4 regions of the Streptomyces sp. NPDC039462 genome follow, and region 2 is predicted to be linked to each of the others. Evidence: riboswitches for the same ligand, from Rfam matches in the RefSeq annotation. Region 2 holds a riboswitch; each other region holds the start of a gene.
What was found. Region 2 has a riboswitch for cyclic di-AMP ahead of ACZ7LU_RS22390 (M23 family metallopeptidase). Riboswitches for the same ligand answer to the same signal wherever they lie in the genome.
Positions count from the first base shown of each region.

Region 1: it holds a riboswitch for cyclic di-AMP, as region 2 does, so the genes downstream of both, ACZ7LU_RS00580 (M23 family metallopeptidase) here and ACZ7LU_RS22390 (M23 family metallopeptidase) in region 2, are expected to answer to the same signal.
Region 3: it holds a riboswitch for cyclic di-AMP, as region 2 does, so the genes downstream of both, ACZ7LU_RS37365 (transglycosylase SLT domain-containing protein) here and ACZ7LU_RS22390 (M23 family metallopeptidase) in region 2, are expected to answer to the same signal.
Region 4: it holds a riboswitch for cyclic di-AMP, as region 2 does, so the genes downstream of both, ACZ7LU_RS15535 (C40 family peptidase) here and ACZ7LU_RS22390 (M23 family metallopeptidase) in region 2, are expected to answer to the same signal.

Region 1 is NZ_JBVKAO010000001.1:153,322-160,808, reverse strand. Features, by position in the region: gene ACZ7LU_RS00595 (bifunctional acetate--CoA ligase family protein/GNAT family N-acetyltransferase) at 1-2,424, opposite strand, end outside; gene ACZ7LU_RS00590 (HPr family phosphocarrier protein) at 2,577-2,858, shown strand; gene ACZ7LU_RS00585 (GntR family transcriptional regulator) at 3,035-3,721, opposite strand; gene ACZ7LU_RS00580 (M23 family metallopeptidase) at 3,916-4,719, opposite strand; cyclic di-AMP (ydaO/yuaA leader) riboswitch at 4,733-4,894, opposite strand; gene ACZ7LU_RS00575 (M16 family metallopeptidase) at 5,101-6,486, opposite strand; gene ACZ7LU_RS00570 (M16 family metallopeptidase) at 6,483-7,487, opposite strand, start outside.
Region 2 is NZ_JBVKAO010000004.1:20,175-27,661, forward strand. Features, by position in the region: gene ACZ7LU_RS22380 (PrsW family glutamic-type intramembrane protease) at 1-442, shown strand, start outside; gene ACZ7LU_RS22385 (aldo/keto reductase) at 453-1,397, opposite strand; gene ACZ7LU_RS22390 (M23 family metallopeptidase) at 1,527-2,612, opposite strand; cyclic di-AMP (ydaO/yuaA leader) riboswitch at 2,624-2,771, opposite strand; gene ACZ7LU_RS22395 (PP2C family protein-serine/threonine phosphatase) at 2,993-4,240, opposite strand; tRNA gene ACZ7LU_RS22400 (tRNA-Met) at 4,338-4,411, opposite strand; gene ACZ7LU_RS22405 (YceI family protein) at 4,616-5,161, shown strand; tRNA gene ACZ7LU_RS22410 (tRNA-Lys) at 5,220-5,292, opposite strand; gene ACZ7LU_RS22415 (LamG domain-containing protein) at 5,428-7,487, opposite strand, start outside.
Region 3 is NZ_JBVKAO010000010.1:31,319-38,805, reverse strand. Features, by position in the region: tRNA gene ACZ7LU_RS37370 (tRNA-Met) at 227-300, opposite strand; cyclic di-AMP (ydaO/yuaA leader) riboswitch at 1,200-1,352, shown strand; gene ACZ7LU_RS37365 (transglycosylase SLT domain-containing protein) at 1,357-2,076, shown strand; gene ACZ7LU_RS37360 (hypothetical protein) at 2,378-3,157, shown strand; gene ACZ7LU_RS37355 (catalase) at 3,496-5,775, shown strand; gene ACZ7LU_RS37350 (DUF5133 domain-containing protein) at 5,961-6,191, shown strand; gene ACZ7LU_RS37345 (hypothetical protein) at 6,304-7,401, opposite strand; gene ACZ7LU_RS37340 (GlxA family transcriptional regulator) at 7,441-7,487, opposite strand, start outside.
Region 4 is NZ_JBVKAO010000002.1:1,096,749-1,104,235, forward strand. Features, by position in the region: gene pcrA (DNA helicase PcrA) at 1-2,129, opposite strand, end outside; cyclic di-AMP (ydaO/yuaA leader) riboswitch at 2,384-2,539, shown strand; gene ACZ7LU_RS15535 (C40 family peptidase) at 2,548-3,789, shown strand; gene ACZ7LU_RS15540 (hypothetical protein) at 3,886-4,239, opposite strand; gene ACZ7LU_RS15545 (C40 family peptidase) at 4,586-5,635, shown strand; gene ACZ7LU_RS15550 (LuxR C-terminal-related transcriptional regulator) at 5,662-6,393, opposite strand; gene ACZ7LU_RS15555 (PspC domain-containing protein) at 6,390-7,487, opposite strand, start outside.

The DNA.
Region 1 (7,487 bases), on a different contig from region 2:
CCCGAAGGCGTCCGTCAATTCCTGGTACGTCCGGCGCAGTTGCTCCTCGTCGGCGAGGTCGAGGCGCACTCCGCCGAGGTCGGCGCGGTGCCGCAGGTGCGGGGCCGTGGTCTTCAGGGCGACGGGGTAGCCGAGGGTGCGCGCGGCCTCGGCCGCCGCGTCGGGTCCCGGCGCGGGCAGCGCCTGTCGTACGCGGATGCCGTAGCGCCCGAGCAGCTCGTGGGCGTCGGCCGGGGCGAGGGTGAGTCCGCGCGGGTCGCCGTCCTCGGCGAGCAGCTCCGCGATGCGGTCGGCGGCCCCGCTCTCGTCGATGTCGTCGTACTCGGGCACGCGCCCCGGCTCGGCGGCCTCGCGCCGCCACTGCGCGTACTTGACGGCTTCGGAGAGGGCGCGGACGGCCCGCTCGGCGGCGGGATAGGCCGGGATGCGGTACTGCTCCGTGGCGGGTGCCGGCTCCTCCGGGGCGTCCGGTGTGCTTGGTGTGCCCGGTGTGTCCGGTGCGGCTTCCTCGGCGGGCGGCCGGCCGGCCGGCGGCGTGGGGGCGTCGGGGCGGGTGCTGGCCGCGGCGGCCAGCGCCTCGGCGAGCCCGCCGAGCTCGACGTGAACCACGGCGACGGGCTTCGCCGGGCAGCCCGCGGCGGCGGCCCGCAACTCCGTGGCCAGCGTCTCGGGGTCGGTGGCGGCCCCGTCCTCGCCCACCCAGGGGATCGCGTTGACGATCACCGCGTCGCAGCCGTCGTCCGACAGCGCCTCGGCGAGCGCGGCACGGAAGTCGGCCGGCGTCGCCGCCGTCGTGAGGTCGCGGGGCGGCAGCGGCCGCAGTCCGTCGGCGACGCAGGCGTCGTACGTGAGGAGGCCGAGGGACTCGCTGTTCCCGAGGATGCCCACGCGGGGTCCTGAGGGCAGCGGCTGCCCGGCGAGCAGCAGCCCCGCGTCGACCATCTCCGTGACGGTGTCGACGCGGATGACGCCCGCCTGGCGCAGCAGCGCCGAGACGGTGGCGTGCGGCAGGCGGGTGGCCTGCACGGCGTGGCCGGTCGGCGTGATGCCGCTGTGCCGGGCGCCCTGGACGACGACGAGGGGCTTGGTGGTGGCCGAACGCCGCGCGAGGCGCGTGAACTTGCGCGGGTTGCCGATGGTCTCCAGGTACATCAGCGTGACGTCGGTGTCGGGGTCCTCGAACCAGTACTGCAGCAGGTCGTTGCCGGACACGTCGGCGCGGTTTCCGGATCCGACGAACGTGGAAAGGCCCGCGCCCCGTCGGTGCAGTCCGGACAGCAGGGCGATCCCGATCGCGCCGGACTGGGTGAACAGGCCGATCCGCCCGCGCGCGGGGGACTGCGGGGCGAGTGAGGCGTTGAGCCGCGTCTCCGGAGAGGTGTTGATGACACCGAAGGCGTTCGGGCCGATGATGCGCATGCCGTAGGAGCGGGCCTGGCGCACCAGTTCGCGCTGCCGCTCGCGGCCGAGCGGGCCGCTCTCTCCGTAGCCCGCGGAGAGCACCACGAGGCCGCGCACGCCGCGCTCACCGCACTCGGCGACGGCCTGGGGGACGCGCTCGGCAGGCACGGCGACCACCGCGAGGTCCACGGGCTCCTCGATGGCCGCTACGGAGCGGTGTGCGGGCACCCCGTCGACGCGGGCGCCCTCGGGCTCCTCTTCGAAGGCGCTGTTCACCGCGTACAGGCGCCCGGTGAAGCCGGACTCCCGGAGGTTGGCGAGCACGCTGCGGCCCACACCGCCGGGGGCCCGGCCCACGCCGATCACCGCGACCGAGCCGGGCGTCAGGAGGCGCTGCACGGAGCGTCCCTCGGCGCGCTGTTCGCGGGCGCGCTGCACGGCGAGCGAGCGGGCGGTCGGCTCCAGGTCGAACTCCAGGCGTACGACGCCGTCCTCGAAGCTGCGCTTCTGCTGGTAGCCCGCGTCCGTGAACACCTTGATCATCTTGGTGTTGGCGGGCAGCACCTCGGCGGCGAAGCGCCGGATGCCGCGCTCCCTGGCGACGGCCGCGATGTGCTCCAGGAGCGTGGAGGCGACGCCGCGGCCCTGGTGGGCGTCCTGCACGAGGAAGGCGACCTCGGCCTCGTCCGCGGGCGCGCTGGCGGCCATGCCGCGGTCGTCGATGCGGTCGTAGCGCACGGTGGCGATGAACTCGCCGCCCACCGTGGCCGCGAGGCCCACCCGGTCCACCTGGTCGTGGTGGGTGAAGCGGTGCACGTCCTTGGCGGACAGCCGTGGGTAGGGCGCGAAGAAGCGGTAGTACTTCGACTCGTCCGAGACCTGTTCGTAGAAGCTGACCAGGCGGTCCGCGTCCTCGGCCGTGATGGGCCTGATCCGGGCGGTGCCTCCGTCGCGCAGCACCACATCGGCTTCCCAGTGGGAGGGGTAGTCGTGCCGATCCTGCTGATCCGACGGGGTCTGCATGGGGCCAGGGTACGGGTCGCGCGGCCGTCGGGGCCGGGGCAAGCTGGGACGGGTCGAGGGCGGCCCGGGCCGGACGCGGGTCGGCAGAGCACCCGTGACGGCATGAGACACTGGTCTAGACAAGTGTGAGACACCTGGAAGGGCAGCAACACATGGCTGAGCGCCGCGTCAACGTCGGCTGGGCCGAGGGCCTTCACGCCCGACCCGCCTCCATCTTCGTCCGTGCGGCCACGGCCGCCGGCGTCCCCGTGACGATCGCCAAGGCCGGCGGCAACCCGGTCAACGCCGGCTCGATGCTCGCCGTGCTCGGCCTGGGCGCCCAGGGCGGCGAGGAGATCGTGCTCGCCTCCGACGCCGAGGGTGCCGACGCCGCACTCGACCGCCTGGCGAAGCTGGTCTCGGAGGGGCTCGAGGAGCTTCCGGAGACGGTCTAGGACACGTTTCCAGCATTACGTGGATGGGGTCACCCGGAATTCCCGGGTGACCCCATCGACGTATGCGGGCGTACGCATCGACGGATGCATCGCCTCGACAGATGCAGCGACGTATGCGGGATTATCCGCTCGGAGAAATAGCTTTCTTCTCGTATACGGAATATACGGAGCCTCCGTTAATTCCGGAGGCCCACCGTGTTTACGGCATGTTGCGAATCCCTCACATGGCCGGCCCGGCGTGCGGGGCGCAATCGGTGGGCGGCCGCGGCCCGTTCGGCGTGCGCGGCGGTGAGTGCCCTGGCCCGCTCGGGGTCCCGGCGGGCGACCGCGTCGAGGATCGCGGCGTGCTCCGACCAGGACTCACCGGGCGCCGCCGGGGCCTGCACGACGTACATCCAGGCGACCTTGTGCCGGAGCTGGGTGAGCAGCGCGCTGAGGCCGGGGCTTCCGGAGGCCTGGGCGAGCGTCTCGTGGAACCAGCCGCCCAGCGAGCGCAGCTCCTCCCCCAGGCCGCTCCTGGAGCGCTCCTGGCCCAGCCTGACGAGCCCGCGCAACACCTTCAGGTGCGCGTCCGTGCGGCGCTGCGCTGCGCGCGCCGCGGCGAGCGGTTCGAGCAGCGTCCTGACCTCCAGGAGGTCGGCCGCCTCCTGTTCGGTGGGCTCGGCGACGCAGGCGCCCGCGTGCCTGCGGGTGACGACGAAGCCCTCGGCCTCCAGCGTGCGCAGGGCCTCGCGCACGGGCACCCGGGAGACGCCGTAGCGGCGCGCGAGGAGTTCCTCGGTGAGCCGGCCGCCCCTTTCGTGGACGCCGGCGACAATATCGTCCCGAATGGCCGTGCATACAGAGTGCGCGGGCACGCGCATGATCGGACCTCCGCCTTAATCCCCGCGAAACGCGGTCGACCGACACTCATTCAGTGACTCTATTGCAAAGCGCGGGAATTTCCGACGGCGGGCCGGAAATCATGGATATCTTTTGGCCAACGCGAAAGCCCCGGCTCTGGGCGAGCCGGGGCTTTCGGAGCTGTGCGGGGTCGGCGTCTGCCGTCCGTCGTCCGTCAGACGTTGACGCCGTGCGAGCGGAGGTACGCGACCGGGTCGATGTCCGAGCCGTACTCCGCGCCGGTGCGGGCCTCGAAGTGGAGGTGCGGGCCGCTGGAGTTGCCGGTGGAACCGGAGAGGCCGATCTGCTGGCCCGGGGTGACCGTCTGGCCCACGGTGACGCCGAGGGACGACATGTGGCCGTACTGGGTGTACGTGCCGTCGTTCATCTTGATGACCACGTTGTTGCCGTAGGCGCCGCCCCAGCCGGCCTCGACGACGGTGCCGGAGCCGACCGCGTGGACCGGGGTGCCGGACGCCGCGTGGAAGTCCACGCCGGTGTGGCTGCCGGAGGACCACATGGCGCCGCCGGTCTGGTAGCCCGTGGAGACGTACGAGCCGCTGATCGGGGAGACGTAGGTGTTCAGGCGCTTGCGCTCGGCCTCGCGGGCGGCGCGCTCCTTGGCCTCGCGCTCCTTCTTGGCCTTCGCCTTGGCCTCGGCCTCGGCCTTGCGCTTCTCCTCGGCGGCCTTCTTCTTGGCGGCCTCTTCGGCCTTCTTGGCTGCGGCGGCGTCGTCGGCGGCCTGCTGCTGCGCCGCGGCCTGCGCGTCGATGCTCGCGGCGAGCGAGTCACCGACGGATATCGCCTGGGTGAGGCCGGTGTGCTCCATGGCGGCTTCGTCGGGGGCGGCGAGCGCCGGGGCGGCGAGGCCGCCGATGACACCGGTGGTGGTGAGCGCCGCGACACCGGCGACGTTCGCGGTGGTACGCGTGAGGCGGCTCGGACGACGGTGCTTCCCGGTGGCACGGGTGAACGCCATGTGGCGGGTGATCCTTTCCTTCCTTCTCGCCTACCGGGTTAGCTGACGGGTTCGGAGCAGGAAGGTCTCCTACGGGTCCCTCGCCTCGCGGCAAGGTGCCCGATTCACCCCAGGGGACATGTGGGTCCCCGGCTCCCCTGGCTCGCGCCGTACGGGGACTCGGCGATGACTGTCCGGTGCCGCGGATGCGGCGTACTGCGCGACGAACAGCCGGGTCGACGCTAAACGCGCCGTCTTCAATCGACAAACAGAAGTCGCCTTTTGTAGCGCACGCCACACGGCAGACAGGCAACCACTGTATGAATTCGGACATATGGGGACCCCAGTGCCTGAAGCGGTCACCGGGGTCCCGATATGTCCTGACTGTGACTCAGCCGTCACTCAGCCCGTGACGACACTCACTTCGCCGATGCCGAGCGCCCTGACGGGCTCCTCGATCTGCGCGGCGTCCCCGACCAGGATCGTCACCAGGCGGTCCGCCGGGAAGGCGTTCACGACGGCGGCGGTGGCCTCCACGGTGCCGGTGGCGGCCAGCTGGCGGTACAGCTGCGCCTGGAAGTCGTCCGGGAGGTTCTGCTCGACCTGGTCGGCGAGGGTGGCCGCCACGGAGGCCGCCATCTCGTACTTCAGCGGGGCGACGCCCACGAGGTTCTGCACGGCCACGTCGCGCTCGGCGTCCGTGAGGCCCTCAGCGGCGAGGACGCGCAGGACCTGCCACAGGTCCTCCAGCGCCGGTCCCGTGTTCGGGGTGTCCACGGAGCCGCTGATGGCGAGCATCGCGGCGCCCGAGCCGTCCGGCGCCGAACGAAGGACCTGGCTGAACGCCCGTACGCCGTAGGTGTATCCCTTCTCCTCGCGCAGGACGCGGTCGAGACGCGAGGTGAGGGTGCCGCCCAGGCAGTACGTGCCGAGGACCTGGGCCGGCCAGACGCGGTCGTGCCGGTCGGCCCCGATGCGGCCGATCAGCAGCTGCGTCTGGACCGCTCCGGGGCGGTCCACGATGACGACGCGGCCGCGGTCGTCGGCGGTCACCGGCGGCACCGGGCGCGGCTCGCCCGGGGAGCCCGTCCAGGCGCCGACCGTGTCCGCGAGGACGGCGTCCAGGTCGGTCCCGGTCAGGTCGCCGACCACGACGAGGGTGGCCGTGGCGGGGCGGACGTGTTTCTCGTAGAAGGCGCGCACCGCCGCCGAGTCGATGGCCGCGACCGTCTCCTCGGTGCCCTGGCGGGGGCGGGACATGCGCGAGGTCGCGGGGAAGAGCTCCTTGGAGAGCTCCTTGGCGGCGCGGCGGGCCGGGTTGGCGGCCTCGTGCGGGATCTCGTCCAGGCGGTTGCGGACGAGCCGCTCGATCTCGCTGTCCGCGAAGGCGGGGGCCCGCAGGGCGTCGGCGAGCAGGCCGAGCGCCTTCGGGAGCCGGGAGACCGGGACCTCCAGGGAGACCCGCACGCCCGGGTGGTCGGCGTGTGCGTCGAGCGTCGCGCCGCAGCGGTCGAGCTCGGCGGCGAACTCCTCGGCGGAGTGCTTGTCGGTGCCTTCGTTGAAGGCCCTCGCCATGATCGTGGCGACGCCGTCGAGGCCCTCGGGCTCGGCGTCCAGGGGCGCTGCGAGGTTGATCTCGACGGCGACGACCTGCTGACCGGGGCGGTCGCAACGCAGCACGGTGAGGCCGTTGGGCAGCGTGCTGCGGTCGGGCGCCGGGAAGGCCCAGGGCCTGGCCTGTCCGGCCTCGGGCTGGGGGTGGAACTGCATCGTCGCGGCCTCGGTCACTTCGCCGCCTCCTCTTCTTCCTCGGCGGCCTCTGCGCCCTCGTCGGCGGCGGTCACGGGTTCGTACACGAGCACGGCGCGGTTGTCCGGGCGCAGGCGGGCCTTGGCGACCTCCTGGACCTCTTCCGCCGTGACGTCGAGGACGCGCTGGACGGCGGTGAGGGCGAGCTGCGGGTCGCCGAACAGGACGGCGTACCGGCAGAGTTCGTCGGCGCGGCCCGCGACCGTGCCGAGCCGGTCGAGCCACTCGCGCTCCAACTGCGCCTGGGCGCGCTCCATCTCCTCCGGAGTGGGGCCTTCCGCGGCGAAGCGGGCCAGCTCCTCGTCGACGGCGGCCTCGATCACGGGGACCTCGACGTCGCCGGACGTCTTCACGTCCAGCCAGCCGAGCGAGGGCGCCCCGGCGAGGCGCAGCAGGCCGAAGCCCGCGGCGACCGCGGTGCGGTCCCGGCGCACGAGGCGGTTGTAGAGCCGGGAGGACTCGCCGCTGCCGAGGACGGTGAGGGCGATGTCGGCCGCGTCGCACGCGCGCGTGCCGTCCTCCGGGAGGCGGTAGGCGGCCATCAGGGCGCGGGCCGGGACGTCCTCCTCGACGACCTCGCGCAGCTCCTCGCCGATGCGCTCGGGCAGGGACCCGTCACGCGGCGGCTGCTTGCCGTCGTGACCGGGGATCGACCCGAAGTACTTCTCGATCCAGGCGAGCGTCTGCTCCGGGTCGATGTCGCCGACGACCGAGAGGACGGCGTTGTTGGGCGCGTAGTACGTGCGGAAGAACGCGCGCGCGTCCTCCAGGGTGGCCGCGTCAAGGTCGGCCATGGAGCCGATCGGCGTGTGGTGGTACGGGTGGCCCTCGGGGTACGAGAGGGCGGTCAGCTTTTCGAAGGCGGTGCCGTACGGGACGTTGTCGTAGCGCTGGCGGCGCTCGTTCTTGACGACGTCGCGCTGGTTCTCCATGGACTCCTCGTCGAGGGCGGAGAGCAGCGAGCCCATCCGGTCGGCCTC
Region 2 (7,487 bases):
CCGCGCCGAGCTGCCCGTGTACGCGGCGGCGGGCTGGCTCACGCCGCCCGAGCCGTACGCGCTCGGCTCGATGCGCGCCCGCTCGGTGGCCCGCGACTACGCCTCGTACACCTGGGGAAAGGCCGCGGCCCGCACGGTCGCGGAGTACCAGATGTACGCGACGTCGCTCGCGTTCCTGCGCCACCGGGGCCGCCTCGGGCGGGCCGGTGCCGACTTCGTCGTACGCGAGCGGGAGCTCCTCGAAAAGCTCTGGGAGCGCCGCGAACCGTCCCGCCCCGCGCTGGCGTACGCGGCCGGGGCGACGGCGCCGGCGGTGCCCCCGATGCCGTACACGCCCTACCAGCCGTACCAGCCGTACGGCCACACCCCGCCCCCGTACGGGCAGCCGCAGCCCCACCCGGCGTACGGCTACCCGGCGCACAACCCCTACCGCAACATCTGACCGCCGGGCGTCAGGCGGACGCCGCGGTCAGCGCCGCGACCTCCGCCTCCGTCAGCTCCAGGTCGCCGACCGCGAGCAGGGCGGGCAGCTGCTCCACCGTGCGCGCGGAGGCGATCGGCGCCGCCACGGTGGGCTGTGCCGCGAGCCAGGCGAGCGCCACCGTCGCGACCTGGGCGCCCCGCGCCCCGGCGATCTCGTCGAGCGCGGCGAGGACACGGTCGCCCCGCTCGCTGCCCACGTACTCCTCGACCCGGCCGCTCCGCGCGCTCTCCACCTGGGCGCCCCCGCGATACTTGCCGGTGAGGAAGCCGGACGCGAGCGCGTAGTAGGGGACGGCGGCGAGGCCGGAGCGGGAGGCGACCTCCTGGAGCGGGCCCTCGTAGGTGTCGCGGGAGACGAGGTTGTAGTGCGGCTGGAGCGCGACGTACCGCGCGAGGCCCTCGCGGTCGGAGAGGTCGAGCGACTCCTGGAGCCGCTCGGGGGTGATGTTGGAGGCCGCGATCGCCCGCACCTTGCCGGCCCGCACCAGTTCGTCGAGCACGCCGATGATCTCCTCGACGGGGAGCGACGGGTCGTCGTAGTGGGTGTAGTAGAGGTCGATGTAATCGGTGCCGAGACGGCGCAGGGAGGCGTCGACCGCGCCCTTGACGGTGGTCGCGGAGAGGCCCTTGTACTCGGGGTGCGCGCCGACCTTCGTGGCGATGACGACGTCGGAGCGGTTGCCGCGCTCGGTCAGCCACTCGCCGATGAGGGTCTCGGACTCGCCGCCCCGGTTGCCCTCGACCCATGCCGAGTAGACGTCGGCGGTGTCGATGAAGTTGCCGCCGGCCGCGGTGTAGGCGTCGAGGACGGCGAAGGACGCCGTCCGGTCGGCGGTCCAGCCGAAGACGTTGCCGCCGAGGGAGAGCGGGAAGACCTCGAGGTCGGAAGAGCCAAGCGGGCGTAGAGAAGTCATATGTCCCTCAACACCGGCGCCGGAAACGGAATTCCGTTCGGCCGGACCGGCAGCCCTGGCGTCGGGGGGTTGTCGCCAGGACCGCCGGAGTCTCTCAGAAGGGGGTGGGGGCTGCGTCCCGGAGTCGGGTCAGGGGTTCAGGCCCTTGCTCTGCAGCCAGCCGAGGGGGTCGATCCCGGAGCCGCCGGGCGTGTGGACCTCCAGGTGGAGGTGGGGCCCGGTGACGTTGCCCGTCGCGCCGACGCGGCCGATGACGTCGCCCGTGCTGACTTTCTGGCCGGCGCTGACGTTGAGCGAGGACTGGTGGCAGTACCAGATCTCCGTGCCGTCCTCCAGTTCGAGCACGGTGCGGTAGCCGTACGCGCCCGCCCAGCCGGCCTCCTTGACAGTGCCGGTGTGCACCGCCTTGAGCGGGGTACCGGTGGGAGCAGCGAAGTCCAGACCCGTGTGGTGCCCGGAGGACCACATGGAACCGGCGTCACCGAAGTGCGACGTGAGGGTGTACGAGGAGGTGGGGATGGCGTAGCTCTTGGCGAGCTTGGCGCGGCGCTCGGCCTCGGCCTTCGCCTTCCGGGCCTCCTCTTCCTTCTTCTTCTTGGCCGCGGCCTTGGCGTCCGCCGCCTTCTCGGCCGCCTTCTGCTGTTCGGCGGCCTCTTCGGCGGCCTTCTTGACGGCGGCCTCCTCGGCCGCGGTCCGCACGGCGGTGTCCGCCTGCTCCTGCTGGTTCTCGGCCTGCTGCATGATGCGGGCGCGCAGCGCCTCGCCCGCGTCGGTGGTGCCCTGCTCGGCGTCGGCGGTGCTGACACCGGCGGCGGTGAGCGGAGCGGCGGCCGCGACCGTGGTGGTCTCCGGCGAGTCCTCGGACATCAGGGACCCGACGCCCGGCAGGGACTCGGCCGCCGGCAGCGAGTCGGCGACGGCGCCCACGCCCGGCAGGTCGGGCAAGGATATGGAGACCGGCGGCTTGCCGTCCTGGGCGGTGGCGATGCCGCCGGCGCCGACGGCGGCGATGACGCCCACGCCGAGCACGGTGGAGCTGCGGGCAAGCCCGCCGCCGCCCTTCTTGTGCACGCGGTGCCTGCCGCGGACGGGGCGGATGGACTCCTCGGTGGGGTTCCACTCCTCGAAGGTGTCGAGGGGGCCCTCGTCGTACGAGCCGAAGTCGTCGTCATTCGGCACGTACACGGCTCGGGGGGCAGGCCGGTTGGACGCCACTGGGGCGCGCTCCTTTCCTTCCTTCTCGCCTACCGGGTTAGCTGACGGGTTCGGAGCAGGAAGGTCTCCTACGAACACCTGGCACGGAGGCACAGCTGCCCGATTCACCCCAAGTTGGTGGTTCCCCGGCTCCCTTGCGGGATTAGGCGCGTGCGCGCGGAGCCGCCTCTAGTGACGGCTGGGACGACCGCGCTGCGTTATCGAACGTTAATAGACAGGGGGTCCGTATTCCAAGCCGTTCCGGTTGATCGTTAACGCTGATCGCGTGTACGTACCGGGACACGAGGGTGCGGACCGGGGCGAGTTGACCCCCGGCCTTCAAACACCGGAGCTTCACATTTCCTTGACAGTGTGTCAGTTGTTATGCGGAGGGGTGTACTTCAGTCACCGGCGGTGACCTCCGGATCGCCGGCGGCGGGCCGCCGCACCGCGAGCAGCGCCATGTCGTCCGTCATGGCGCCCCCGGTGTGCCGCCGCACCTCCCCCGCCAGGGCGGCGAGCAGCGCGTGCGGGCCGCCCCGGCCCGGGAAGATCCGCCCGCCGAGCCGCGCCGCGGGATCGTAGAACTCCCCCGCCGCGTCCCGCGCCTCCGACAGGCCGTCCGTGTAGAAGAGCAGCGTCGCGCCGGGCGGGAACTCCGACTCGTCCGCCCGGTCCGGCCAGACCCCCAGGTCCCCCATGCCGAGCGGCAGCGCGGGCTCGCTCGCCGACATGACGCACAGCCGCCCGTCACCGCGCAGCAGCAACGGTGGCGGGTGCCCGCGGTTGATCAGGCGTACGGAACCCTCGCCGTGCCGGATCTCCGCGAGGACGGCGGTGGTGAACCCCTCGAACGCGTCGAGCCCGTCGCGCCGGGTGCCCTCACGCGCCAGCGCCCGCTCCAGGCGCTGTGCCACCGCCTCCAGGGTGGCCTCCTGCTCGGCGGCCTCCCGGAAGGCGCCGATGACGACGGCGACCGCCGCGACCGCGCCCATGCCCTTGCCGCGTACGTCACCGACGATGAGCCGCACGCCGTGCGGGGTGTCCTGCACGGCGTACAGATCGCCCCCGATGAACGCGTCGGCCTGCGCGGCCTCGTACCGTGCCGCGATGTCGAGCCCGCCGATGCGCGGGTCCGGCGCGGGCAGCACGGCGCGCTGGGTGGCCTCGGAGATGGAGCGGGCGATGGCGAGCCGGTCGTTGCCGCGGCGCACGACACGGTTGATCACGATGGCGAGGGCGGCGACGGTCGCCACGGTGACCACTTCGGTGACGGCCTCGACATGGCTGCTGACGCGGTTGCCGTAGTGCAGGAAGTAGTGCAGGAAGAGGACGGCGCCCGTGGCCGCCGCGCCGGTCAGGACAGTGCTGAGCAGCGAGTAGAAGGGAGCGGCGATCAGCGGGGCCGCCGTGAAGAGCGGGGCGGCGGTGAACTCCGGCGGGGTCGACACGTCGTAGGCGACACCGACGATGAGCAGCAGGAGAGGCAGGACCCGCACGAAGGCGCGCTCGGTACCGGTGGCCCCCCTGGCCTCCCTGGCCCCTCTGTCCCCCCTGACCCCTCTGCCGTCGGGTACTCCTCGCTGCCCCACCGCTTGTCTCCCGCCGACTCCGCGCCCATCACCGCGCTCCACCCAGGGTTCCCGCAGCGGGAGGAGGGTGCGACCTGGTGTGGGCCGAGCGGGTTACGGGCCCGGAAAACACCTGAGGCCGGGAAGCTGATGCTTCCCGGCCTCAGGCCTTCAGTAGCGGGGACAGGATTTGAACCTGCGACCTCTGGGTTATGAGCCCAGCGAGCTACCGAGCTGCTCCACCCCGCGTCGGTAAACCCAACAGTACGCCATCCGGAGGGGTGCGTCGAACCACTTGACTCAGGGTGGGCCTGCGCTCGAGCAGCCCGGAGGGGTGCCGACCCCGGCGGTATGTTCGAGCCTCCACGGTCGATCCACGCTCCACGACGCCTTCTCCAGTGACCGGTTGCACCGAACGCTTACTGCCTCTTTCCCACCGGGAGTGACCAAGCAATGTCAACCATCACCAAACTCAGCGAGCTGAGCGGCGAGTACGTCCTCGACACCGCCCGCACCCGCATCGGCTTCGTCGCCCGGCACTCGGTCGGACCCCAGGTCCGTGGGCACTTCGAGGAGTTCGAGGGCAGTGCCCAGCTCGACGGCGACGACCCCTCGAAGTCCGCCATCCGGCTCACGATCCGATCGAAGAGCCTGCAGAGCCACAACAAGTTCCGCGACGACCCGGTGCGCGCCAAGTTCCTGGACGCGGAGAACCACCCCGTCATCACCTTCGCGTCCACCGAGGTGGAGCAGGTAGACGGAACCACCTTCAAGGTGACCGGCAACCTGACCCTGCGCGGCACGACCAGGCCGCTCACCCTGACCGTCGAGACGACCGGCGGCGAGAACGACGCACAGGGCGACCTGCGCGTCGGCTTCAAGGGCAGCGTCCTGATCAACCGCAAGGACTGGGGCGCGACCGCGAACGCCGCAGACGTACTCTTCGTCAGCCCGAAGGTGACGGTCGAATTCGAAATCGCGGCACTCCGCCGCCCCTGACCCCCCACAACACACCGAAAGCCCAGCTCGGAGACGACTCCGAACTGGGCTTTCTCTGTAGACCGTGTGGGACTCGAACCCACAACCAATGGATTAAAAGTCCACTGCTCTGCCAATTGAGCTAACGGTCCTCGTCGGTGCACCCCCGAGCATAGCGGGAGGGGGCCCGTCATCCGATCGGGTATCGCCGTCGAGGACCAGTGCTGTTGCGGAACGGGAGGTTCCGCGGAGCTGTGGAAGCCTCCGCGGCAGCCTCCCGCCGCGTGTCAGATCGACACGCCCAGCCTCACCACATCCTGCTCGCTGAGCACTCCCGCGTAGGCGTGCACGTCGTCCACGGCCCCGTGCAGGTACTCGCCCCGGCCGTCCGCCGTCGTGGCCCGGCCGACCTGCGGCCCGGCCTCGGCCCGCCACGCGTGGTGGAACGGCGCACGGGCCATCGGTGTGCCGTCGACGTACAGCAGCACCTCGTCGGCCCCGTCGTCGTACACCACCGCCAGGTGGTGCGGGTCACCCGGCGAGGCCCAGCTGTTGTCCGCCTTGAGCGTCGTCGTCTCCGCTCCCGCCCGGTCCTCGTGAGCCAGGGTCAGCTCCCATATCTGCCGCTGCGGCGTGTACCGCAGCGTGGCGAGGTCGTTGTGCTCGCCCGGCAGGGACAGGACCGTCATCGTCCGGTCCTCGGCGGCCGGGTCGATCCGCACATGTGCGGCGAGCGAGAAACTGTCGCCGGTGTCCACGACCGGGGCGCCGGTCGCGGCGAAGTCGCCGTCGCCGTCCAGGAGCAGTTCCCCCTCGCCCACCATCGCCGGGTCCCCCGGACCGCACTCGGGGTCCATGGCCGGGTCACAGGACTGGTCGTCGCGGCGGATCTTCGCGTCACCGCCCAGCTTCAACGGCTGTCCGCCGCCCTCCTCGGGGCTCGCTCCCCCGGACGCCTCCTCGAGCTGCCAGCGCCCCGCACGCACGGCCGCGCGCTCCGCGAGGTCCGCCGCTTCCGCCGGGACGACGACCCGGTTCCACGCGCGTACGTCGGCGATCCGGCCGGCCCAGTTCCCGCCCTGCCCGGACTCGCCCAGGGCCCGGCCGATCTGCGCGCCACCGCTTCCCCGCGGCGCCGGAGCGTTCTCCGCCTTGTCGACGAGGCGGCCGTTCACGTACAACCGGGCCGTCTTCACCGCCGGGTCGTACACACCTGTCAGCTGCGCCCACTCCCCGCTCTCCGGAGTGCCGCCCTTCGCCCGTACGGCAGCGCCCTCCGGCCCGCCCAGCGCGAAGGACCACGACCCGTCGCCGTCGGTCCCCAGCCGGTAGGCCGCAGCCCCGTCACCGTCCTGGCTCACCGCGGCCATGCCCCGGCCCACCTCGTCGGGCCGCACCCAGGCGCTCACCGCGAAGGCCCCGCCGGTGTCCACGGCGGGGGCGCCCGGCGACAGATACGCGTCGGCCGAACCGTCCAGCCGCACCGCCGACCCCACCCCCGTACGCGTCGGCCCTTCGGCGCCGAAGGCGACGCCGGAGCCCGCCTTCGCGGACCTGCCGCCCGATTCGGCGGCGCCTTCGGAGGACCCCGCCGGGTCGGCGAGCTTCCAGTGGGCGGCCGGTGCGCTGCCCTTCTTCACGAGGACCTGGTACCTCGTCGGATCGCTCCTGTTCCCCGCACGGTCCTGCGCCTGGACGCTGACCGTCATCGGACCCTCCCGCTCCGGCAGCCAGCTGAACTCGGCCGGTCCACCCGGCCGTACGGGCGCGACGGTCTTCGGCGTCTCCCCCGTGAAGCTGTAGACATAGGCCACCGTGTCGTCGGAGTCCGAGTCGACCGTGAACGTGCCGCGCACGCCGACCCCGTCGTGCCACGCGTCGTCGTCCGGATACTGCGGCGACGCCACCGAAGGCTTCGCGGGCATCTCGTCGTCGTACACGAACTCGCAGCCGCCCGGGCCTCCTTCGGCGCTCCACGCCCCCCACGCCGTACCGTCGAAGGCCCGCACCCGCCAGCTCACCTCGGTGAGCGCCGGCAGGTCTTCCGGAACGGACCAGCTGAACGACGAACCACTCCCCTTGGACGTCGTCCGCGCAGAGCGCACCTGCCGCTCACCGTCCCCGTCCTGCCAGGACACCTCGAACTCCGCGGAGACGGGCTGCGCGTCCGGATCGCGGAGCACCGCCCTCAGCTGCGGCCGCGTACGGACATAGGGTCTCTCGGCGCCGGCGACGCACTCCGTGTCGGCGGTTCTCAGATCGGCTCGGGCCGGCTGCTCCGGCGGCCGGTTCTCCGCCGCCCCGGCCACCCATGGTGTGGCGACGACGGCTGACGAGGCGAGTGCGA
Region 3 (7,487 bases), on a different contig from region 2:
AGTTCCAGGTCTGCGCAGGCGAGCAGGCACGGCCAGGTTCTCTTCCGGCCCATCGTCAGCCAACCCGTCACCGCCATGCCGGTCATGTGCGGTGCTCCGACCGGCAGTTCAGCTGTCGCTTCGGACGAGAGGCCGCCTCATGCCCGGTTCGGCCGGATGCTTCGCGGCCGCCGGTAACACACAGCAGGGCCCGGACCCACATGGGATCCGGACCCTGCTGTTGCAGTAGCGGGGACAGGATTTGAACCTGCGACCTCTGGGTTATGAGCCCAGCGAGCTACCGAGCTGCTCCACCCCGCGTCGTGTTCCTTCACCCTACGCCACTTGGGAGGTCCCTCGCACCACGGTGCGGGCACCGCAGGCATCCGCGGGCGGCGGCCGACGCCGGTTGGGCGGCATCTTGTACGCGGACAGGCCGGCAAGTGCCTTGCCCGGCCGTGCAGTACACAGCCGCAGAACATTTCCCTTTCACATCCGCCCCCGGGCCGCTTTTCGTTCCCCTGTCAGTTTTCGTCGGAATGGAAAGGGAAATCCCTCAGGCCGGTCGGGTGGGCGCCGTTGCGGTGACTGTTCTTCTTTTCTGGGCAGGCGTCACTTTCTTTACCGGGCATGCCGTTCCGCCTGCCCGCCGGGGACGAGTTGCGGGCGTCCGGTCCCCACAAGCCCTTGCCAGAAGCGTTATTGACGTGGTGTTCGCTGTTGTCTCACGACGGCAGCGATTGCCGCTCCCCCACGAGCGGACCCCGGGACGGACCGGGCAGGCCGACAGGTCGACCCCGGCCGGAGGTATGACCGTTCTGCCGCGAATGGCCACCTTTGCTCCTGTCCGTATTCCACCGAATCGGGCAACCTTGAGGCTTTAGTAGCCTAGGTAAGGATTTGACCGCTCTGTGGATGACTTGAGCGAAATGCCGCCCTCTGCTGCCCGGCCGTGCCGCATGCCACCCGTCTCCCGTCCAGTGAAATGGGTCACGCCCGGCGGCCCGTGGCGGCGCGGGCCGCTGTGTGCGGTTTCGTTCTGCGCAAAGAGAGTTGAGTTTTCGATCAAAGAGAGGGCGGGGTCGCGAGGGCCCGGGAAGGGCCCCGTGCATTCCCCTCATTCGAATTCCGGCCTTGTTCCGCACCGGCTTTCTCGCCTAACGTCACCGTCAATCCGGATGGAACGCCGAATCCTGCCGCTGTCCGGAAACTCTCCCACCCACACCCACTCACTTACGCACGGCAGGAGCGGGGGACCCAGGTAAGCCGCCGATCCCGGTGACGGGACGGCTCGGGGTGAAGTCGCATTCGCTGCGACCGGACATCTCCCGTCCGAACCCGACAGCTCACCCCGCAGGCGACGGAGAGGAATTCGTCATGCCCGCAAAGGGTAAGCACCGCCGCCCCAAGTCCAGCCCGCTCACCCGGGGCATCGCCGCCGCGGGCACGGGCGGCGCCGTGCTCGTTCTTCCGGTGCTCGGCGCCACCACGGCCGCCGCCGCGCCGGCCGCCGCGGCCGCCAAGCCCGCCGCGGCCCCGAAGACCTATGTCGTCGTCGCGGGTGACTCCCTGGCCGGGATCGCCCGGGAGCACTCCGTGAGCGGCGGCTGGCAGAAGCTGTACCAGGACAACCGCGGCGTCCTCGGCGACGACCCGAAGCTGATCCACCCCGGCCTCAAGCTCACCCTGGGCACCAAGGCCCCGGCCGCCCCCGAGCGGGCGGACCGCTCCGAGCGCGCCAACGCCGCCGAGCCCGCCGCGGTGAAGAAGTCCTACGCCAACAACCTCGACGGCTGGATCCGGCAGTCGCTCGACATCATGGCCCAGCACGGCATCCCCGGCACCTACGAGGGCATCCACCGCAACATCATGCGGGAGTCCTCCGGCAACCCGATGGCCATCAACAACTGGGACTCCAACGCCGTCGCGGGAACCCCCTCCAAGGGCCTCCTGCAGGTCATCGGCCCCACGTTCTCCGCCTACCACGTGCCCGGCACCTCGACGGACAGCTACGACCCGGTCGCCAACATCACCGCCGCCTGCAACTACGCGGCCGCCCGGTACGGCTCGATCGACAACGTCAACGGCCCCTACTAGACCGCACCCCCACCCCTCCCCGGTCGGTGACTGAGCCCCGGAACGCATGGCGTTCCGGGGCTCTTCGCGTGGTCAGGCCGCCGCCCATGTCATCGGATCTGTGCAAACACGGGTCGGTTCACAGCATGCTCAAGGAGAATGGGCCGCTCCGGTTGTCCGTACTATCGCCGTGTCAGGGCATCTGTGTACTGAATATTGCTGTCACCCCGCAGGCCCGGGCCCCAACCCCGGTCCCGGGAAGCACACATGTGCAGCAGGCTCTTCAACTCCGGCCCCAGGTCCGGGAAAGGTTGTGCGCCCCATGTCCGAGAACGTTTCCGCCACCGAACTGACATCGCAGTACACCGCTCAAGTCCGTGCCGACCTCGAACGCAACGCCAAGGAGCAGCAGCGCCTCAGCGCGGAAATCGCCTCCTTGCAGGAGCAGTTGGCGGCCCATCAGCGTGACCACGCGGTGCTGGTCAGCATCCAGCAGGCGCTCGGCGAGGAGCCGGCCGCCCCGGAGCCGGCGGCCCCGCAGGAGCGGGCCGCGGTGCCCGCCCCCCGTACGAAGAAGAAGTCGCCCGGCTCCGCCGCGGCGGGCAAGCGGGCGCGGGTGACCACGAGCGCTCCGCAGAAGGCGGCCGCGGGCAAGGGCGCCGGGAAGGGCGCTGCGAAGAGCGCCGGGAAGGGGGCCGCGAAGAGCTCCGGCAAGGAGGCAGGCAAGACCGAGGCAGGCAAGGCCGAGGCCGCCAAGCCCGCCAAGCCGGCGCAGCCGACGCTGGTCGAGCTGATCCGCGGGCATCTCGCCGAGCAGAGCGAGCCGCGCTCGGCGGCGGAGATCGCCACGGCCCTGGGCCAGGCCCACCCGCAGCGCAGCGTGAAGACGACCGTGGTGCGCACCACGCTCGAAGGGCTGGTGGCCAAGAGCCAGGCCCAGCGCAGCAAGCAGGGCTCGTCCGTGTTCTACACCGCCGCTGCGGCGCCGGTGCCCGCGCAGGCGGCCTCGGCACCGGCCGGGAAGCAGGGCGAGGAGCAGGACGGCAAGAAGCAGGGCGGCGCGGTGCAGGGTGAGGAGCAGCCCGCGGCGGCCGGTGCATGACCTCACTCATGGCCTTGCTCATGACCTTGCTCATGGTCTCGCTGCGGCAGGCCGGTGCCGGTCGCGTTCCGGCGGCGTCGCCGGTGGTCGGGTGAGGGCAGGCGGGGGACAGCAGGCATGACGGCTGGCCGGCCGGGCCGGCCTGCCGTCATGCCTGCTGCCGTGCGGCAGTTCCGGTGGCGGGGTCCGGCCGGGCGGGTCGGGCGAGGGGCCCGGACGGCGCAGTACATGTGTCCCACAAGAAGTCGTGGGGTACCCGTCGTCTCGCGATAGCGCCCCTGCCGCGTGTCACGCGCCGCTGTGCGTGGCGCGGTCCCGTCTCGAACGATCGGAATCCAGTGAGCGAGAAGAAGAACCCGGTGTCGGCCGCCGCGGAGAAGGCTGTGCAGAAGGTCCAGAACGCCATGCGGTCCGGTAACGAGATTCCCGGTGCCCCGGGCCCGGAGGCGGTGCCGGTGGAGGAGCCCACCGAGCCGCGCGAGCCATTGCCGCCCAAGGCCGACCAGCGCGGTCCGCAGACCTACAGTCCGACGGGACAGCCCACCGGGGTGCCGCAGGAGAAGGTCGCCCAGGAGGGGGCCTACCTGACCACCGCGCAGGGGGCGCGCCTGTATGAGACCGACCATTCGCTGAAGGCGGGTCCGCGCGGTCCGGTGCTGCTGCAGGACCACCATCTGCGGGAGAAGATCACTCACTTCGACCACGAGCGCATTCCCGAGCGGGTGGTGCACGCCCGCGGGGCGGCCGCGCACGGTGTCTTCCGGGCGTACGGCAGTGCCGCGGGGATCACCAAGGCGGGGTTCCTCGCCGAGGGGGTGGAGACGCCGGTGTATGTGCGCTTCTCCACCGTGCTCGGTTCGCGCGGCTCCGCCGACACCGTGCGCGACACCCGTGGCTTCGCGACGAAGTTCTACACCGACGAGGGTGTCTTCGACCTGGTCGGCAACAACATCCCGGTGTTCTTCATCCAGGACGCGATCAAGTTTCCCGACATCATCCATGCCGGCAAGCCGCATCCGGACCGGGAGATCCCGCAGGCGCAGAGCGCGCACGACACGTTCTGGGACTTCGTGACCCTGCACACCGAGGCCACCCACCACACGCTGTGGAACATGTCGGACCGCGGCATCCCGCGCTCGTACCGGATGATGGAGGGTTTCGGCGTCCACACCTTCCGGCTGGTCAACGCCGAGGGCGCCACCACCTTGGTGAAGTTCCACTGGAAGCCCCGGCTGGGTGTGCACTCCCAGGTGTGGGAGGAGGCGCAGATCACCGGCGGGGTGGACCCCGACTTCCACCGCCGTGACCTGGCCGACGCCATCGAGGCGGGGGCCTTTCCGGAGTGGGAGCTGGGGGTGCAGACCTTCCCCGACACCGAGGACCAGATGTTCGAGGGCATCGACCTGCTGGATCCGACGAAGATCGTGCCCGAGGAGCTGGCGCCGGTGCAGCCGATCGGGCTGATGACGCTGAACGCCAACCCCTCGAACTACTTCGCCGAGACCGAGCAGGTCGCCTTCCACCCGGGCCATCTCGTCCCGGGCATCGACGTCACCGACGACCCGCTGCTGCAGGGGCGGCTCTTCTCCTATCTCGACACCCAGATCAGCCGCCTGGGCGGGCCCAACTTCGCCCAGCTGCCGATCAACCGCACCCATGCGCCCGTCAACGACATGCTGCGCGACGGCATGCACCAGACGGCCGTGCACCGGGGTGCGGCGCCCTACCGGCCCAACTCGGTGGACGGCGGCTGCCCGTTCCTGGCGGGCGCGGACACCGGGGCCTACATCGAGGTGCCGGCCGAGGTGCCGGCCTCGCGCAAGGTGCGTGACGCGGCGGCCACCTTCGACGACCACTTCAGCCAGCCCCGGCAGTTCTGGCTCAGCATGACGCCCACCGAGCGCGAGCACATCGCGGCCGCCTACACCTTCGAGCTCGGCAAGTGCTGGAACGAGGGGATCAAGAAGCGCGGCCTGCAGGTGCTGGCCAACATCGACTCGCAGCTGTGCGCGCAGGTCGCCGCGGGCCTGGGGCTGCCGGCGCCGGAGCCGTCGGTGGCGCCGGCCGCGGTCGAACCGAGCCCGGCACTGTCCCAGCTGGGCCGGCAGTGGCCGGTGGACGGCCGGATCGTCGGCATCGTCACCGACGGTGTCGGTGACCTGGAGGGGGTGCGCACGGTGCGCCGGGCGGTCCTGGACGCGGGCATGGTGCCGCTGGTCATCGCCCCGGCCGGCGGCACCCTGGACCCCGACGGCGACCCGGTCGCCGTGCAGCGCACCTTCGCCACCGCCCGGTCCATCGAGTTCGACGCCCTCCTGCTGGCCGGCGCGCCGGCCCCCGCGCCCGACGCCTACGGGGCCCGGGATGCCAAGGCGGACGACGGCGCGGCCCTGCTGACCGGGGTCGAGCCGCGGCTGCTGCTGATGCTCATGGAGGCGTTCCGGCACGGCAAGGCCATCGGGGCCTGGGGGCGCGGCGCGGCCGCGCTGGAGGCGGCGGGGCTGCCCGCGGACGCCGCGGGCGTGGTCAACGGCGCGGGCCCCGAGGCGGTGCTGGAGGCGGTCACCGGGCTGCTGGGCGCGCACCGGGCCTGGGAGCGGTTCACCCCCGCCCTCTGACGGCGTGCGGGACCGAGGGCCCGGCGGGGGCGGGACGCTGGCCCCGCCGGGCCCTCGGTGGCTCGACTGGAGGGTGTCGCCGACCGGGGCGACAATGCTGATTTGTGGGGGAATGCCGATCTGAATCGGGGGCACAAGGGGCGGTGCACACCCCCCGGCGAGTAGTGGCGATGAGGAGGCCTCTGATGCTGATGGCACACCCCGTGGTGCTGAAGAACCTGGTCGAGCAGTACGAGACGCTGCGTGCTGTGCACGCCGAGAAGGGCACCAAGGAAGCCCGTCAGCGGATGGAGGACGTCGCCTACACACTGTGCGTGTCGACCGGCACCCGCGAGATAGGCGCCGCCCTCAAGGCCGCCCGCAGCCGGCTCGCCGCGCTCTCCCCCGAAGGCGGCTCCGCCCTGGTCGTGTCCTAGGCACGCCGCGCCGCGTTCGCACCCCTGGCCGCCGCCCCCACCCGGGGGGCGGCGGCTGACGTGTGCGGGGGGCCTTCTGGGTCCTGCGCGGTCTTTGCGTGCGGGGTCCTTCTCAGGCCTGGGCGGTCTCGTCGTGCGGGGTCCGGGGGCCGGTGGTCAGGGTCCAGCTGCCGCGGGCCTGCACCTGGTAGATGCCGGGGCCCGGCAGGCGCAGCGGCAGGTCGGTGTCGCCCTTGCCGCGGGCCGTTTCGGTGGGCTCGGCGAGGTCTTCGCCCAGGGCCAGCAGGCGTACGGTGCCGCGGCCGCGGTGGCGCAGCAGGGCCGGGCCGGCCGCGCCCGTGTAGCGGATGAGGTCCGTGCCGCGTCCGTGGAGGTGCCCGGTGAACTCGGGCAGGGCCTCGACCGGTTCGGCCCACGCCTCCCACAGAATCCCGGCCGCGCCTCGGAACTGGACCTGGAAGCGGGCCACTTCACGGTTGCCCGAGCGGCGCAGCGGCACGTGGGCGTGCACCGGTGCGAGGCCGTCGCCGAGGGTGTGGGTCTGTCGCTGGTCGCCGCGGAGCAGCAGGGTGAGAGTCAGGTGCCCGGCGCTGTGGCTGCGTACCTCCAGGACGGCGGGGCGGCCCACTTGGGGCAGCCGTACCCGGGCGGTGGCCGGGCCCTGCCCGTGCGCCCGGCCGTCCGCGGGCGCGGGAGCCGGTGTCCGGCCCGCGTCCGGCGGCGCGAGTGCGGTGGCGGTGGGGCGCCGCTCCTGGTGCCGGGTGCCGCAGGCCGCGCACGCCGCGACGTTGCGGGCGGCGCCGCCCTGCGGGGCCCAGGGCAGTTCGCGCACGGCGCGCCCGTGGCGGGCGTCGAAGAAGCACAGCGGCAGCCGGCGGGGCAGCGGCTCTCCCGCCCGGCGGGCGTCCAGGCAGGCCAGCGCGTGCCGGCCGTCGTCCAGGGCGCGCAGCACGTCCAGGGCGTCCTCGCGGTCGCGGTCCCCGACGAAGGCCCGCTTGGCCTCCTCGTAGGCGTCCAGGGCCCGGCCCAGGTCGGCGCGCATCGCGTCGGTGGCACCGTCCTGGCCGGGGGCGAAGTCGTGTTCGTCCAGCGCGACGCCGAAGGCGGTGATCTGCGCCTCGACGTCGGTGAGTTCCTCCTGTGCCCGGCGCCGTGCCGCCCGGGTGAACCAGCTCCCGGGCCGCCTCCAGGAGCGCTTGTCCCCGGCCATGCGACCACCCCCCTCTCTCCGGGGTGATCGTAGGCGGGGTCAGGGCGTGGTGGTGAAGGAGCGGCGGTAGGTGCGTGGGGGGACGC
Region 4 (7,487 bases), on a different contig from region 2:
TACGACGGCTGACCCCAGGCGCTGCGCATCGAGGACCGCGTCAGATAGAGCCGCTCACGCGCGCGTGTGATGCCCACGTACGCGAGCCGGCGCTCCTCCTCCAGCTCCTTGACCTGCCCGAGGGCGCGCATGTGCGGGAAGACGCCGTCCTCCATGCCGGTCAGGAACACCACGGGGAATTCGAGGCCCTTGGCGGTGTGCAGGGTCATGAGCGTGATGACTCCGGAGCCGTCGTCCTCCTCGTCGGGGATCTGGTCGGAGTCGGCGACCAGGGCGACGCGCTCCAGGAAGTCGGAGAGCGTGCCGGCGGGGGCGGCCCCCTCCTCGCCCTCGGCAGCCGCGCTGTTGTCCTGCTCGAACTCCAGCGCCACGGCCGCGAGCTCCTGGAGGTTCTCGATGCGCGTCTCGTCCTGCGGGTCGGTCGAGGCCTGCAACTCGGCGAGGTAACCGGTCCGTTCGAGGACGGCTTCCAGGACGACGGCAGGGCCCGCGCCGGACTCGACGATGGTCCGCAGCTCCTCCATGAGCGTGTTGAAACGCTTGACGGCGTTGGTGGAGCGGGCCGCCATTCCGTACGCCTCGTCGACGCGGCGCAGGGCCTGCGGGAAGGAGATCTTCTCGCGCTGCGAGAGCGCGTCGATCATGGCTTCGGCACGGTCGCCGATGCCCCTCTTCGGTACGTTCAGAATGCGGCGCAGCGGGACCGCGTCCTCGGGGTTGGCGAGGACGCGCAGGTAGGCCAGCACATCGCGGACCTCCTTGCGCTCGTAGAAGCGGACGCCGCCGACGACCTTGTAGGGCAGGCCGACACGGATGAAGATCTCTTCGAAGACACGGGACTGGGCGTTCGTCCGGTAGAAGATCGCGACGTCGCCGGCCTTGGCCTCGCCCGCGTCGGTGAGGCGGTCGATCTCGTCGGCGACGAACTGGGCCTCGTCGTGCTCGGTGTCGGCGACGTATCCCGTGATGCGGGCGCCCGCGCCCTGGTTGGTCCAGAGGTTCTTGGGGCGGCGGCTCTCGTTCCGCTCGATGACCGCGTTCGCGGCGGTGAGGATCGTCTGCGTGGAGCGGTAGTTCTGCTCCAGGAGGATCGTCGTCGCGTCGGTGTAGTCCTCCTCGAACTGGAGGATGTTGCGGATGGTGGCGCCGCGGAAGGCGTAGATGGACTGGTCCGCGTCACCCACGACGCACAGCTCGGCCGGGTCGTCCTCCTCGCCTCCGGAGGGGCCGACGAGCTCGCGCACCAGGGCGTACTGCGCGTGGTTGGTGTCCTGGTACTCGTCGACCATGACGTGCCGGAAGCGGCGCCTGTAGTGCTCGGCGACGTCCGGGAAGGCGCGCAGCAGGTGGACCGTCGTCATGATCAGGTCGTCGAAGTCCAGCGCGTTCGCCTCGCGGAGGCGTGACTGGTACATCGCGTAGGCCTGGGCGAGGGTCTTCTCGAAGCCGTCGGCGGCCTGTCCGGCGAAGTCCTCCTCGTCGATCAGCTCGTTCTTCAGGTTCGAGATCTTGGCGCTGAAGGACTTCGGCGGGAACTTCTTCGGGTCGAGATCCAGGTCGCGGCAGACCAGGGCCATGAGGCGCTTGGAGTCCGCGGCGTCGTAGATCGAGAAGGAGGAGGTGAAGCCCAGCTTCTTGTACTCACGGCGCAGGATGCGGACGCAGGCGCTGTGGAAGGTGGAGACCCACATCGCGTTCGCCCGGGGGCCGACGAGCTGCTCGACGCGCTCCTTCATCTCGCCCGCGGCCTTGTTCGTGAAGGTGATCGCGAGGATCTGGCCCGGGTGCACGCCGCGCTCGGCGAGGAGGTACGCGATGCGGTGGGTCAGCACACGGGTCTTGCCGGAACCGGCGCCGGCCACGATGAGCAGGGGGGAGCCGGCGTGCACGACGGCCGCGCGCTGGTTCTCGTTCAGCCCGTCGAGGAGCGACGCCGGGTCGATGACCGGGCGCGGGGCGCCGTCGCGGTAGTGCGACTCCCGGGTCATGGGCGCGTCGAACTTCCCGTCGAACAAATCGTCCGGAATGGGCTCCGGAGCGCTGTCCTCGGGCGGCGGCGGGGGCGCTTCGTCCGCGGCCCGGGAGGGCTGCAGGTCCGCCAGGAAGCTGTCATCAAAGAGGCTGCTCATCGCTTCCCGAGTCTAGGCGGCCCCACTGACAACCCGCTGCGGTTCCGGACACACCCCCGCCCACCTACTCCGCGCCCACAGATGATCACACTCCGCTACGCCTCGCGCCGTCTCAGTCGTGTCCGCGTCAAGGGTCTCGTAAAGTCACGAAAATGTATCGGGCATATCGAACATCAACCTTCACAGGGGCCTCACGGGTTGGCTAGCGTGCCCGGCGGGCCACTCGCCCCCCACCGGCGAACCCCGCCGGGAACGGGTGGCCTCCGCCGAGTCCGACGTGTTCGGAGCCGGGGACCCACCAGAACCTTGGGGTGAATCGGTCCCGTACGAAGTACGGGACTGTAGGGCAGCCTTCCGAACCACCCGCCCGAACCCGACAGCTAACCCGGTAGGCGGTCTACGGAAGGAGTCGCCTCCCTTGGCGTCGCACCGCAAGCCGCGGACCCGTTCAGCCGGCCTACGCACGGCCCCCGCCCTCGGCATCACGACGGCGGCCCTCACCTCCGTCGCCCTCCTGGCACAGAGCGCGCAGGCGGCGCCCTCCGCGCCGGCGAAGCCCAGCCTCGAAGAGATCCAGAAGAAGGTCGACGAGCTCTACCAGCAGGCCGGCGTGGCCACCCAGAAGTACAACTCGGCCAAGGAGCGCACCGACAAGCAGCGCAAGAAGGTCGACCGTCTGCTCGACGACGTGGCCGAACGCACGGACGAGCTGAACGACGCGCGCAAGGAGCTGGGCTCCTTCGCCGCCGCCCAGTACCGCACCGGCGCCGTCTCGGAGACGGCCACGATGATGCTCGCCGACGACCCGCAGGGCTACTTCGACCAGAACCACCTGGCGGACCGGCTGACCACGCGCCAGAAGAAGGCGGTCGACGACTACCAGGCGCAGCAGGCGTCGGCGACCGAGCAGCGCACGAAGGCCGCGAAGAGCCTCAAGACGCTGAGCGAGTCGCGGGACGACCTCAGGACGAGCAAGCGGACCGTCCAGAAGAAGCTGGGTGACGCGCGGGAGCTCCTCTCGAAGCTGACCGCCGAGGAGAAGGCGCGGCTCGCGGAGATCGAGCGGAAGAAGAAGCAGGAGGCCAAGCGCAAGGCCGAGAAGCTGGCCCGCGAGCAGGCCGCGGAGGCGGAGCGCGAGCGGAAGGCCGAGGAGGCGGCGCAGCGGGAGAAGGAGCGGGGGGCCGACCAGGGCTCTGGTTCCGGATCCGGTTCCGGTTCCGGTTCCGACGCGGGCTCGGGTTCGGGTTCGGACTCTGGCACCGGCACCGGTGGCACAGGCACCGGCTCCGGAAGCACCGACGGCAGCTACGCCACCAAGGCCGCGAAGGTCATCGACTTCGCGGAGGCCCAGATCGGCAAGCCGTACGTCTGGGGCGCCACCGGCCCCGACTCCTACGACTGCTCCGGACTCACGCAGGACGCCTGGAAGGCCGCGGGAATCTCCCTGCCGCGCACCACCTGGGACCAGGTGAAGGTCGGCACGACCGTGAAGACCGCCGACGCCAAGCCGGGTGACCTGGTGTTCTTCTACGACGACATCAGTCACGTGGGGATCTACATCGGCAACGGCAAGATGGTCCACGCCCCGAAGCCGGGCGCGAACGTCCGCGTCGAGTCGATCTACTACATGCCGATCCACAGCGTGGTGCGCCCCGCATAAGGACGAAGCACGCTCTTGAGACCGACGCACCCCACTACGCGCGCGTGGCCCGCATCCTCCCCGGATGCGGGCCACGCGCGCGTGAGGCGTGAAAACTCAGGTCCACAGCACCGCGATGAAGATGTTCGCCGTGGTCAGCAGGCCGACCGCACCGAACATGCCCTTGTCGACCTTCTCCTCGTCCCGCTTCACATAGACCAGCGCGAGGATCACGATCAGCAGGGCCAGCTTGATGCCGATCTTGACGTTGTTGACCGTGTTGTCGTCCGCCTGGTTGAGGCCCACCAGGACCACACCGGTGACGAGCATGATCAACGCGCCGTGCAGCATGCCGGGGCTGAAGCGCGCGGTGCCCTGGCCCATCTGCTTCATCTGGGTCAGGAAGCCGCCCAGGAGCGAGGCGATGCCGATGATGTGCAGGCCGACGAAGAGATGGATGAGTAGGTCCATGAGGCCGGAGCCTAGCCGGGCCTCGGGCCGGGCGTGGCAGGCGCCCCCATAGCACCACACTCCGGCCGGGCAAGCCGGAAACGAGCCATCGGTCACGGCCGCGCACCAAGCAGCCGCCGTCCCGCGAACGGCACGGTCGTTGTCGGTCACTGTCCGCCCACTTCCGCCAGTTGCGCGCACTCCCTCACCAACCCGTGACGGTCGGGTTTAGCGTCCTGCACCAGGTGACCGGCTCCCCAACCGCCGTCCGAACCCGGGACGGCTGTCGGTCGCCACCGCCGAGAAAACCGGCGGCGGCCCGTCCCCCTGTGCGGGCCGCCGCCGGACACGTAAGGAGCCCCACTTCGTGGCAGCGCACCGCAAGCCCAGACAGCGCTCGCTCAGCGGCAGCACGGCCCGCACCGCCGCAACCCTCGCCCTCGCCGGAGCCGCGTCGGCGACCGCCCTGGACGGCACGGGGCACGCGGACCCCCGGCTCGGCCCCGCCGAGGTGAAGTCCAAGGTCGACGCGCTCTACCGCGAGGCGGAGACAGCCACCGAGAAGTACAACGGCGCGAAGGAGAAGGCCGAGAAGGCCGAGAAAGCGCTCCGCGAGCTGCGCGACACGGCTGCCCGCAAGACGGAGAAGCTCAACACCGCCCGCGACAGCCTCGGTTCGTACGCCGCCGCGCAGTACCGCGCAGGCGGCATCGACCCCTCCGTGCAGCTCGCGCTCTCCTCCGACCCGGAACAGTTCCTGGACCGCGCGGCACGCGCCGACCGGGCCGGCAGCCGGCAGGCCCTCGCCGTCCGCGATGTGCGGAAGCAGCTCCGGGAGATGGACCGGCTGCGCGGCGAGGCCGACGACCGGCTGACCGCCCTCCGCGCACGCCAGGCGGAGCTGGACAAGCACAAGAAGACGATCACCAGGAAGCTCGGCGAGGCGAAGCGGCTGCTGTCCCGGCTCACCGCCGAGCAGCGCGCGGAGCTCGCCGGCCGGGAAGAGGACGACCGCGCCTCCCGCTCGGACACCCGTGACGCCTCCCTGGGCGCCGCCAAGGCCCCCAACGCCCGCGCCGCGACCGCCGTCTCCTACGCGTACAAGGCCATCGGCAGCCCCTACGTCTGGGGCGCCACCGGCCCGAACGCGTTCGACTGCTCGGGGCTCACCCAGGCCGCGTACCGCTCGGCGGGGGTCGCGCTGCCCCGCACCACGTACGCCCAGATCGACTCGGGCAAGCGCGTCTCCCGCTCCGAACTACGCCCCGGCGACCTGGTGTTCTTCTACTCCGGCATCAGCCACGTCGGCCTCTACGTCGGCAACGGCCAGATGATCCACGCCCCGAATCCGAGCGCCCCGGTGCGGCTCGCACCCATCGACCAGATGCCGTTCGCAGGAGCCACGCGCGTGGCGTGAGCCGACTCCCCGCGCGCTTCGTCCGCTCAGACCAGCCGCCGCGCCGTCGCCCACCGGGTCAGCTCATGGCGGTTGGACAGCTGCAGCTTCCTCAGAACAGCCGACACATGTGACTCGACGGTCTTCACGGAGATGTAGAGCTGCTTGGCGATCTCCTTGTACGCGTACCCGCGGGCGATGAGGCGCAGGACCTCCCGCTCGCGCTGTGTGAGGCGGTCCAGGTCCTCGTCGATCGGGGGCGCGTCCGTCGAGGCGAAGGCGTCCAGGACGAACCCGGCGAGGCGCGGCGAGAACACCGCGTCCCCGTCCTGCACGCGGAAGATGGAGTCCACCAGGTCGGTGCCGGTGATGGTCTTGGTGACATAGCCGCGGGCACCGCCCCGGATGACGCCGATGACGTCCTCGGCGGCGTCGGAGACCGACAGCGCGAGGAAGCGCACCGGGCTCTCCGCGTCGGCCATCAACGGCGAGCAGCGGCGCAGGACTTCCACGCCACCGCCGCCCGGCAGGTGCACGTCCAGCAGGACGACCTCCGGCCGGGTGGCCGTGATGACCGTGACCGCCTGGTCGACGTCGGCGGCCTCGCCGACGACCTCGACGCCGGTGATGTCCGTCCGGCCGATCTCCGCCTGCACTCCCGTACGGAACATCCGGTGGTCGTCGACCAGGACGACTCGCACGCGACGCCCGCCCGCACCGCCGCCCTCGTCCGTCCCGGTCGGCTCCGTGGGCTCGCTCGCCCCGGTCGCGTCGCTCATGTCGTCGCCGTCCTCTCCATCTCCAGCTCGACTTCCGTGCCGCCGCCGGGCACCGCGCGCAGCCGCGCCGTGCCGCCGTTGCGCTGCATGCGGCCGATGATCGATTCTCGTACGCCCATGCGGTCGTCCGGCACGGAATCCAGATCGAAGCCCGGACCGCGGTCCCGGACGGACACGAACACCGTCTCCTCCTCGACTTCGGCGAAGACCTGCACCGCACCGCCCTCGCCACCGTACTTGGCGGCGTTGACCATCGCTTCCCTCGCGGCCTGCATCTGTGCGGTCAGCGGCTCGTCGAGCGGGCAGTCGCCCACTATGACGACCTCGATGGGGACGCCGTGCTTGTCCTCGACCTCGGCGGCGCTGCGGCGGACCGCCTCGGCGAGGGTGTCGGGCTCCTCGTCCTCGTCCTTGCCGCTGCCCTCGGGGTTGTAGAGCCAGGCCCGCAGCTCCCGCTCCTGGGCGCGGGCGAGCCGGCGGACCTCGCCGGCGCTCTCCGCGTTGCGCTGGATCAGGGTGAGGGTGTGCAGCACGGAGTCGTGGACATGGGCGGCGACCTCGGCTCTCTCCTGGGCGCGGATGCGCATCAGCCGCTCCTCGGAGAGGTCCTGCATCATGCGGACGAGATAGGGGCCGGCGAGCAGCGCGATGCCGACGAGCACGGCGAGCGAGGCCTGCAGCACGGCCCCGAGATGCGCGGCGGAGCCCTGCAGCACGAAGATGCCGGAGACGCCTGCGCCGACCAGGAGCACACCGGCCGCCGACCGGGCGATGGTGAGGGTGCGCCTGCGACGGCCGACGGCCATCCAGCGCGCCCGGCGGGCGTTGTCGGCCTGCCGCCAGACCAGGGCGACACCGGCGGCGACGAGCAGGGTCGGGACGACATAGGCCTTGGTCGAGCCGTCCAGGTCCACATTGCCGACGAAGACCATGGCGACGACGACCATCGCGAGGAGCGCGACGAGCTGCCCCTTGTCGGGCTTGCGGGCCACGAGTCTTCGGCGGCCGTCCGGCGCGGTCTCGGAGGTGACGGCCGCGGGCGGCCGCTCGGAGTCGACGCCGCCCACACCGAGCGGGACGAAGAACCAGAACGC